DNA from 3 places in the Nonomuraea sp. B12E4 genome. Region 2 is predicted to be linked to each of the others. Evidence: predicted binding sites of a transcription regulator. Region 2 holds the regulator's gene; each other region holds the start of a gene.

What was found. Region 2 encodes HrcA, which represses chaperone genes, less so after heat shock. Its sites were predicted from a motif close to TTGGCACTCTCNNNNNGAGAGTGCCAA; they were not measured.
Region 1: the regulator HrcA is predicted to act here: its motif matches at 1,176-1,202, upstream of groL (chaperonin GroEL).
Region 3: the regulator HrcA is predicted to act here: its motif matches at 1,752-1,778, upstream of groES (co-chaperone GroES).

What each region holds. Positions count from the first base shown of each region.
Region 1 covers NZ_JBDPME010000038.1:33,034-36,306, forward strand. The annotation lists gene ABGB18_RS44400 (dihydrofolate reductase family protein) at 1-309, opposite strand, end outside; gene ABGB18_RS44405 (low temperature requirement protein A) at 294-407, opposite strand; gene ABGB18_RS44410 (TetR/AcrR family transcriptional regulator) at 482-1,096, opposite strand; gene groL (chaperonin GroEL) at 1,315-2,940, shown strand.
Region 2 covers NZ_JBDPME010000002.1:28,879-32,151, forward strand. The annotation lists gene ABGB18_RS05925 (DUF3097 domain-containing protein) at 1-224, opposite strand, end outside; gene ABGB18_RS05930 (hypothetical protein) at 242-727, opposite strand; gene hrcA (heat-inducible transcriptional repressor HrcA) at 1,227-2,240, shown strand; gene dnaJ (molecular chaperone DnaJ) at 2,252-3,273, shown strand, end outside.
Region 3 covers NZ_JBDPME010000027.1:53,085-56,357, reverse strand. The annotation lists gene groL (chaperonin GroEL) at 1-1,278, opposite strand, end outside; gene groES (co-chaperone GroES) at 1,351-1,665, opposite strand; gene ABGB18_RS39465 (methyltransferase domain-containing protein) at 1,927-3,117, shown strand.

The DNA.
Region 1 (3,273 bases), on a different contig from region 2:
GTTGCCGCCGCCCACCACGATGGGCGCCACGAACAGCCGGCACTCGTCCACCAGCCCCGCGCGCATCGCGTGGGCGGCCAGGCGCGGCCCGCCGATGGTGAGGTCGCGGTCCGCCGTCGCCTTCAGCTTCCGGATCGCGTCGGGGTCGAAGTCGCGTGCGAGGCGGGTCCTGGTGGTGGGCGCCTGTGCCAGGGGCCGGGAGAACACGATCTTGTCCGCGGCCCGCCAGAGCATCGCGAAGTCCCGCATGGCTGCCGACTGGGCCGGGCCGGTGTCCATGGTCTCCGAGACCATCATCGACTCGTACATTGCTCTAACCGGTGTGCGAGCTGGGCCACCGCCACGACCACCACCAGGTCGAAGAACAGCTCCAGCCAGCTCGCATGACGCGCTTCCGCTCCACTCATGGCTAGCGAGGATAGGGCCCCACCGTCCTGACCTCTGCCGTGGGGCGGGCGATCGGTGGACTGCCGCGCGCCGGTCACCGATCTTGCGGGGGCGCGGGCGGTGCGGCGGGGACGACGCAGGACAGGGCGCCGCGCAGGACGGCGGCGAAGGAACCGGTGCTGCCGGGCTCGAGCCAGTGCCGCCCGGCCACGCGGATGGCGCCGGCGATCGCGGCGGCGGTGACGGCGGGGAACAGGTCGCGCGCGGGGTCGGTGCCGGTGCGAGCGGCGATCGCCTCGGCGAGCGGGCCCTCGGCCATGGTGAACGCCTTGAGCGCCTCGCCCGCCAGCTCGGGCGTCGACATGATCATGCTCAGTCCGGCCTTGTCGGGCTCGGGGTCGGTGTAGAGCTCGATCATCGCCGCGATGACGGCCTGGTCGAGTGGCTCGTCGGCGGGCCGGGCCCGCAGCGCCTGCCCCGCGCGCGCGGCCTGGTCGGCCTGGAAGGCGCAGATCGCCTCGGCCCTGCTGGAGAAGTAGTTGTTGTAGGTGCGTGCGGAGACGCCCGCGGCGGTGGCGATGTCGTGGACGCGGACGAGGGCCAGGCCGTGCGGGCCGTGCTCGATGGCCAGGCGGAGCGCGGCGTGGCCGATCGCTTCCCGGGTGGATTGCTTGTTGCGGGCCCGGAGGTCCATGACGTCGTCGTGCATGGACCCACTCTATCGGAGACTGCGCACCGCGCACTAGGTGCGCGTCACGCAACTTGTGTGTAGAGTGCGGCGTGACGCCTTGGCACTCACGACCGGAGAGTGCCAGCCACAGGGCGTGTGCCGGGACGGCGAGGTACGCCGGCGGGTCGTCCGCCTGCCCGCGGACCGTCCGTCGCGGGCGCCGTCCCGGCGAGCCCCCATCGAGAGCAGGAGCATTCATGGCTTCGAAAATGATCGCGTTCGACGAGGACGCCCGGCGCGGCCTTGAGCGCGGTATGAACCAGCTCGCCGACGCCGTCAAGGTGACCTTGGGCCCCAAGGGCCGCAACGTCGTGCTGGAGAAGAAGTGGGGCGCCCCCACGATCACCAACGACGGTGTCTCGATCGCCAAGGAGATCGAGCTCGAGGACCCTTGGGAGAAGATCGGCGCCGAGCTGGTCAAGGAAGTCGCCAAGAAGACCGACGACGTCGCCGGCGACGGCACCACCACCGCCACCGTGCTCGCCCAGGCGCTGGTGCGTGAGGGCCTGCGCAACGTGGCCGCCGGCGCCAACCCGATGGCTCTGAAGAAGGGCATCGAGGCCGCCGTCGAGCGGGTCAGTGAGGAGCTTTCCAAGCTGGCCAGGGACGTGGAGACCAAGGAGCAGATCGCCTCCACCGCCTCCATCTCCGCCGCCGACGCCGAGATCGGCTCGCTCATCGCCGAGGCGATGGACAAGGTCGGCCAGGAAGGCGTCATCACCGTCGAGGAGAGCAACACCTTCGGCCTGGAGCTCGAGCTCACCGAGGGCATGCGCTTCGACAAGGGCTACATCGCGCCGCTGTTCATCACCGACACCGACCGGCTCGAAGCGGTCCTGGACGAGCCGTACGTGCTGGTCGTGAGCGGCAAGATCTCCGCCAACAGGGACCTGATCCCGCTGCTGGACAAGGTCGTGCAGGGGGGCAGGCCGCTGCTGGTGATCGCCGAGGACGTCGAGGCCGAGGCCCTGGCGACGCTGGTGGTCAACAAGATGAAGGGCGTCCTGCGGTCGGTGGCCGTCAAGGCTCCGGGCTTCGGCGACCGCCGCAAGGCCATGCTCAACGACATCGCGATCCTGGCCGGTGGCCAGGTCATCGCCGAGGAGGTCGGCCTCAAGCTGGAGACCGCCACCCTCGACCTGCTGGGCCGCGCCCGCAAGGTGGTCGTGACCAAGGACGAGACCACGATCGTGGACGGCGCCGGTGACGCCGAGCAGATCTCCGGGCGGGTCAACGAGATCCGCGCCGAGATCGAGCGCACCGACTCCGACTACGACCGGGAGAAGCTCCAGGAGCGGCTGGCCAAGCTGGCCGGCGGCGTGGCCGTGATCAAGGCCGGCGCCGCGACCGAGGTGGAGCTGAAGGAGCGCAAGCACCGCATCGAGGACGCCGTGCGCAACGCGCAGGCGGCCGTCGAGGAGGGCATCGTCCCCGGTGGTGGCGTGGCGCTGCTGCAGGCCGGGGCCAAGGCGTTCGACAAGCTGGAGCTGTCGGGCGACGAGGCCACGGGCGCGGCGATCGTGAAGAAGGCTCTGGAGGAGCCGCTCAAGCAGATCGCCGTCAACGCCGGCCTCGAGGGTGGCGTCGTGGTGGAGCGGGTGCGCAACCTCACCCCGGGTGAGGGCCTGAATGCCGCTTCGGGCGAATATGTCAACATGTTCGACGCCGGCATCCTGGACCCGGCCAAGGTGACGCGTTCGGCGCTGCAGAACGCCGCGTCCATCGCGGCGCTGTTCCTCACCACCGAGGCCGTCATCGCCGAGAAGCCCGAGAAGACCCCTGCCGCTCCGGCCATGCCGGGCGGCGGCGACATGGACTTCTAGGCCGGCTCACCCAGTGGATCTCCCGCCCTGGGCCCGGGCGCATCGTGCCGTCCCGGGCCCCTGACCCGCGGGCAGGCGCTTGCCGTACGAAACGATTCCGTTGCGGGTGCGTCTCTCACGCCACCATGGAACTCTGGGCGCGAGGTTGCGTCCCATGAGCCGTCGGTGACCCAGTCGATGTGTCCGAACCCACGAGGGCTGAGCCGCCACCCCTCAGCCCGCAGGGACCGCACACACGAGTCGGGAGCGCCCGCACCGCGGTCGGCGACGTGCGGCGCTTCCCGGTCGTCCGCCGGCGGGCACACCGTGTTCATCAACGGGGCAGCGGTTTGC
Region 2 (3,273 bases):
ACGGGCTTGCCCTCCAGCAGGAAGGCGGCGGGCGCGAGCGGGAACAGGCGGCGGTTGCCGAACCGGTCCTCCAGCGTGACGGCCTCCTTGTCACAGCCCACCACCGCGCCGCAGAAGCCGCTGTCGGCGTCCTCCACGACCAGATCCTGCTCGGCGGGCACTTTCGGGATCTTGCCCTTGCCCGGCCGACGCCAATTCCCCGCCAGTACATCGCCCTCGTACACACGGGGACCGTAGCAAATCACCCGCCGACCGCAAGGCGCTTGCGGGAGCCGTTCCTGCGTACCAGGACGGCGATCGTGCCGCCGATCGCCACGAGCAGTCCGGCGCCCGGGATCAGGACCAGCGCCGCCAGCCCGCCGAAGACGCCGCCCAGGGCGGCGATCGCCTCGGGGCCGATGCCGTAACGCACATTGGCCTGCTCCTGGTTGGCGCACGTGAGCCGGTAGTCGCCCGCGGCGGGCGCGTTGATCACGAGGATCTGCTCCCACACGTTGCCGCCCTCGGTGAGGGTCTGGGTCCCGGTGGTCTTGGCGAGCCTGGCCTGGCCGGGGCCGCCGGAGATCGAGCACTCGTAGGTGACGGGCGTGTCGCTGGCGAGGTAGATCGCGGGCTTGTCCGCCGGGTCGATCGGCACCGTGACGGTCTCTCCGGAGGCGAACGCCCGGATCGGCGCCAGGCCGGTCACGCTGCCGGTGAACATGACCACGCCCACGACCGTGCACACGAGGGCGACACCCCAGACGAGTGCGATCCACCACAGGCGTGGCCTGACGGCTTTGGGGTCGATTCTTGGGGGAAATTGAGGTAGTTGGCCGTATTGTCCGTACTGAGGTTGCGGGCCGTACCGGGCCGGCGGACCGTATGGAGGCGCGTGCTGCGGGCCGAACTGAGGTTGCGGGCCGTGGCCCGGCTGGGACCCCGGTCGGGGGCCGTACCCGGGCTGGGATCCTGGTTGCGGGGCGTCGCCGGGTTCGGGCTGTTGCTGAGGAGGTTGCTGTTGACCGTGGTCGGGTCCCTGTCCGGGCGGCGGGCCGTACGACGGGGTCTGGGAATCGTCGGTCATGTGCGCAAGTGTGAGGCCTGTCGGTTCTGTGAAGCTAGAAGCAGGATGCCGACCTTGTGTTATCGCACCTTGTGAGTGAGAGCCGTACACTTGGCACTCGGGAACACCGAGTGCTAGTCGACTCGTTTTCCCGAAAGGGACAGAGGCTGGAGGTGAGCACGTGCTCGACGATCGGAAGCTGGCGGTGCTCCGCGCCATTGTCGAAGACTACGTGTCCACCAACGAACCGGTGGGCTCCAAGGCGCTCGCCGAGCGTCACAACCTGAAGGTTTCCCCCGCCACCGTCAGAAACGACATGGCCGCGCTGGAGGAGGAGGGTTACATCACCCAGCCGCACACCAGCGCCGGCCGGGTGCCGACCGACAAGGGCTATCGCCTGTTCGTCGACCGGCTCTCGCAGGTCAAGCCGCTGTCGGCGGCCGAGCGCAGGGCCATCGAGACGTTCCTCGCCGGCGCGGTCGACCTCGACGACGTGGTCACCCGCACGGTCCGGCTGCTCGCGCAGCTCACCAGGCAGGTGGCGGTCGTGCAGTATCCGACGCTCACGCGTTCGACGGTCAGGCACGTCGAGCTCGTGCCGCTCAACGACCGGCGGGTCATGCTCGTGCTGATCACCAACACCGGCCGGGTCGAGCAGCGCGTGATCGAGCTGCCCGAGGTGGTGGAGGACACCCGCATCGCCCACCTGCGCGCGGTGCTCAACGCCTGCCTCGACGGCTGCGGCCTCAGCAACGTGCCCGAGCTGGTCGCCGACCTGCCCGAGCGACTGCCCCTCGAAGACCGGCCCGTGGTGGCCACCATCCTGTCGGTGCTGCTGGAGACGCTGGTGGAGCGGCACGACGAGAAGATCGTCTTCGCCGGCGCGGCCAACCTGGCGGGCGCCGACTTCTCCACCGGACTGCGCGACGTGCTCGAGGCACTGGAGGAGCAGGTCGTGCTCATGCGGCTGCTCGGCGAGACTTCCACCGACACCCCGTCAGCGCTCACCGTGCGCATCGGCTCGGAAAACCCCTATCTGCGCGGCACGTCCATCGTCGCGACGGGATACGGTTCTGGCGACAACCAACTGGCCCGGCTGGGCGTACTGGGGCCCACCAGGATGGACTATCCCGTGACGATGGGCGCCGTGCGCGCGGTGGCACGATACGTCAGCCAGATCCTGGCTGCTTCATAAGAGGTCGATAAGTGGCAAACAGTGACTACTACGCCACCCTCGGGGTGCGCCGTGACGCCAGTCAGGACGAGATCAAGAAGGCCTATCGCCGACTCGCCCGCGAGCTGCACCCCGACGTGAACCCCGATCCCGAGACCCAGGAGCGGTTCAAGGAGATCACGCAGGCCTACGAGGTCCTGTCCGACTCCAACAAGCGCCAGATGTACGACCTGGGTGGCGACCCCTTCGGTGGCGCGGGAGCGGCCGCCGGCGCCGGCGGCTTCGGCGCGGGCTTCCCCTTCAGCGACATCATGGACGCCTTCTTCGGCACGGCGGGCGCCAGCCGAGGGCCGCGCTCGCGCGCCCGCAGGGGCCGCAACGCCACCATCCGGGTCGAGCTCGACCTGCGCGAGACGGCGTTCGGCACGACCCGCGAGCTGGTCGTCGACACGGCCGTGCTGTGCGAGGTCTGCCACGGCGCCGGCACCGCGCCCGGCACCCACCCCGACACGTGTGACATGTGCAACGGGCGCGGCGAGATCTCCCAGGTCACCCGCTCGTTCCTGGGCCAGGTCATGACCTCGCGGCCCTGCCCTCAGTGCGGCGGGTTCGGCAGCGTCATCCGCCACCCGTGCCAGGAGTGCTCCGGCGACGGCCGGGTGCGCACCCGCCGCACGATCAAGGTCCGCATCCCCGCGGGCGTCGAGGACGGCACCCACATCCAGCTCGCCGGCGAGGGTGAGGTCGGCCCCGGCGGCGGCCCGCCCGGAGACCTGTTCCTGGAGATCGTCGAGCGGCCCCACGAGATCTTCGAACGGCGCGGCGACGACCTCCACTGCACCGTCCAGCTCCCGATGACGGCCGCCGCGCTCGGCACCGTGCTGGCGGTGGAGACGCTCGACGGCTCCGAGGAGGTGGACGTCCGCCCGGGCACCCAGGCGGGCCAGGTCATCACCATGTACGGGCGGGGCGTCCAGCGGCTCAACGAGTCCGGCCGCGGAGACCTGCTGATCCACGTCAACGTCGAGACCCCGACCCGCCTCGACACCGCGCA
Region 3 (3,273 bases), on a different contig from region 2:
GTCGTCGAGCTCCTTGGAGACGTGGATCAGCGCGGTGCCACCGCCGGAGACGATGCCCTCCTCGATGGCGGCGCGCGTCGCGGAGATCGCGTCCTCCAGGCGGTGCTTCTTCTCCTTCAGCTCCACCTCGGTGGCGGCGCCGACACGCAGCACGCACACACCGCCGGCCAGCTTGGCCAGGCGCTCCTGCAGCTTCTCGCGGTCCCAGTCGGAGTCGGACTGCTCGATGGCAATCTTGATCTCCTTGACCCGGTCCTCGATGGCCTGCGCGTCGCCGGCGCCGTCGACGATGGTCGTGTTGTCCTTGGTGACCACGATGCGGCGGGCCGTGCCGAGCACTTCGAGACCGACGTGCTCCAGCTTGAGGCCGACCTCCTCGCTGACGACCTGGCCGCCGGTGAGGATGGCCATGTCCTGCAGCATCGCCTTGCGGCGGTCGCCGAAGCCCGGGGCCTTGACGGCCACGGAGGTGAACGTGCCGCGGATCTTGTTGGTGACCAGCACGGCCAGGGCCTCGCCCTCGACGTCCTCGGCCACCACGACCAGGGGCTTCTTGGTCTGGGCGATCTTCTCCAGCAGCGGCAGGAAGTCCGCGATGGAGGCGATCTTGCCCTGGGTGAGCAGGATGTAGGCGTCCTCGAGCACCGACTCCATCCGCTCGGGGTCGGTCACCATGTAGGCCGACAGGTAACCCTTGTCGAACTGCATGCCCTCGGTGAACTCGAGCTCCATGCCCATGGCGTTGGACTCTTCGACGGTGAGCACACCGTCCTTGCCCACCTTGTCGAACGCCTCGGCGATCAGGTCGCCGATCTGCGCGTCCTGCGCGGAGATCGTCGCGACGTTCGCGATCTCCTTCTTGTCCTCGACCGTGCGGGCGGAGGCGAGCAGCTTGTCGCTGATCTCCTTGGCGACCTTGTCGATGCCGCGCTTCAGCGACAGCGGCGAGGCGCCGGCCGCCACGTTGCGCAGGCCCTCGCGGACCATGGCCTGGGCCAGGACGGTCGCGGTGGTGGTGCCGTCGCCCGCGATGTCGTTGGTCTTGGTGGCAACTTCCTTGGCGAGCTGGGCGCCGAGGTTTTCGTAGCGCTCCTCCAGCTCGATCTCACGAGCGATGGTCACACCATCGTTCGTGATCGTCGGCGCACCGAACTTCTTGTCGATGACGACGTTGCGGCCACGCGGGCCGAGGGTAACCTTCACGGCGTCCGCGAGGGCGTTCACGCCACGCTCGAGCGCGCGGCGGGCGTCCTCGTTGAACTCCAGGATCTTCGCCATAGCTGAAAGTCCTCTCCTCGCGTCGAAAGCCCCGGCCGCCCACATGAGCGCCCGGGGCTCGACACATCCGACTTACTTCTCGATGATCGCGAGAACGTCGCGGGCGGAGAGCACGAGGTACTCCTCGCCGCCGTACTTGACCTCGGTGCCGCCGTACTTGCTGTAGAGGACGATGTCGCCCTCCGAGACGTCGAGCGGAATCCGCTTGTCGCCGTCCTCGTCCCAGTTGCCCGGGCCCACCGCGAGGACCTTGCCCTCCTGCGGCTTCTCCTTGGCGGTGTCCGGGATGACCAGGCCGGAAGCGGTGGTCTGCTCGGCCTCAAGCGGCTGAACCACAATGCGGTCGCCGAGCGGCTTAACGGGAACCTTGGTGGCGGTCGTCACGATCGGACCTCCCCTTCAGATTTGAATGATCTAGAAGAGGCGACCAGCTGGGCCTGCCGTCGCGGGTGTCAGACCTGCCTCGTCGCACGTTGGCACTCTCAAGGGGAGAGTGCCAACAGGAAACATATGCAAGAGGGGCTTGACAGTCAACACGAACGCGTCTGCTGTGAGCGATCAGACCGGAGATCCCCGCTCCCGGCGGCCTCCCGTTCCCTTACGACGCGCCGGTTCGAGCGCTCTACCAGGACGATAACGTCAATATCCGTGAACCTCGAAGCCTTCGCCGACCTGCTGACCCCGCGCGGGCAACGGGCGCTCGCCGAGGCCGGGGAGCTCACCGCCGCCGACCCGGTCGCCGCCGCCACGAGGCTCCGCAGGACATATGACGCCGCGCTCACCTCCGCCGCCCTCACCCAGGCGCGGCTCAGGGACCGCGCCAGGGCCAAGTTCGGCGCGGACGCCGGCCGGATGTACTTCACGCCCCACGGCCTGGAGCAGGCCACCCGGGCAGAGGTCGCCGCCCACCGCGCCCGCCGCATCGCCACCTGGCACGAGCACACCTCCCGTGAGCCCGACCGGCCCGGGCCCAGGGTGGTGGACGCCTGCTGCGGCATCGGCGGTGACCTGCTGGCGCTGGCCCGCGCCGGCTGCACCGTGACCGCCGTGGACACCGACCCGCTGACCGCGGCCGTGGCCAGGGCCAACGCCGAGGCGTTCGGCCTGCCCGCCGGCGTGTCCGTGGCGGATGCGGCGAGCGTCCGCCCGGAGGAGCACGACGTCCTGTTCGCCGACCCGGCCCGGCGGACGAGCAGGGGCCGGACGTTCGACCCCATGGCCTACTCCCCGCCCTGGCCCGTCGTGCTCGACCTGTTCGCCCGGGCCCGCCTGGCCTGCCTCAAGGTCGCCCCCGGCATCCCGTACGAGTTCATCCCCGGGGACGCCGAGGCCGAGTGGGTGTCCTTCAAGGGCGAGGTCAAGGAGGCCACCCTGTGGAAGGGCCCGGCGGGCGTCCGCCGAGCCACTCTGCTGCCCGGCGGGCACACCCTCACGGCCACCGGCGCCGAGGCCCCGGCCGGCCCGGTCGGGCGCTACCTCTACGAGCCCGACGGCGCCGCCGTCCGCGCGCACCTCGTCGGCGAGGTGGCCGAACTGGTCGGCGGCCGCCTGCCGGATCCGATGATCGCCTACATCACCGGTGACACCGCCGTGGACACCCCGTGGGCGGCGAGATACGAAATAGCGGACGCCATGCCGTTCTCCCTGAAAAAGCTGCGCGCCGAGCTCCGCAGGCGACAGGTCGGCAACGTCACCATCAAGAAGCGCGGTTCGGCCGTCGATATCGAACGCCTCAGAACGGACCTCCGGCTGAACGGCGACAATTCCGCGGTAATCATCCTGACCCGGATAGTGGACAAACCATCGGTCCTTATCTGTAACGCTCCTCCACCTGCTTGAACACCGTCAAATCAGCCATTACTCCGTTAACACGATCTTTCACTTCACCCCTGCCGGACCTTGATCGAAAGGCTAAGGTGGGCGGGCGGGAGTTCTCCCCCTAATGCGGTTATCCGCTTTCTCGCTCTTTCAACTGCAAACCGGACCTACCCAAAG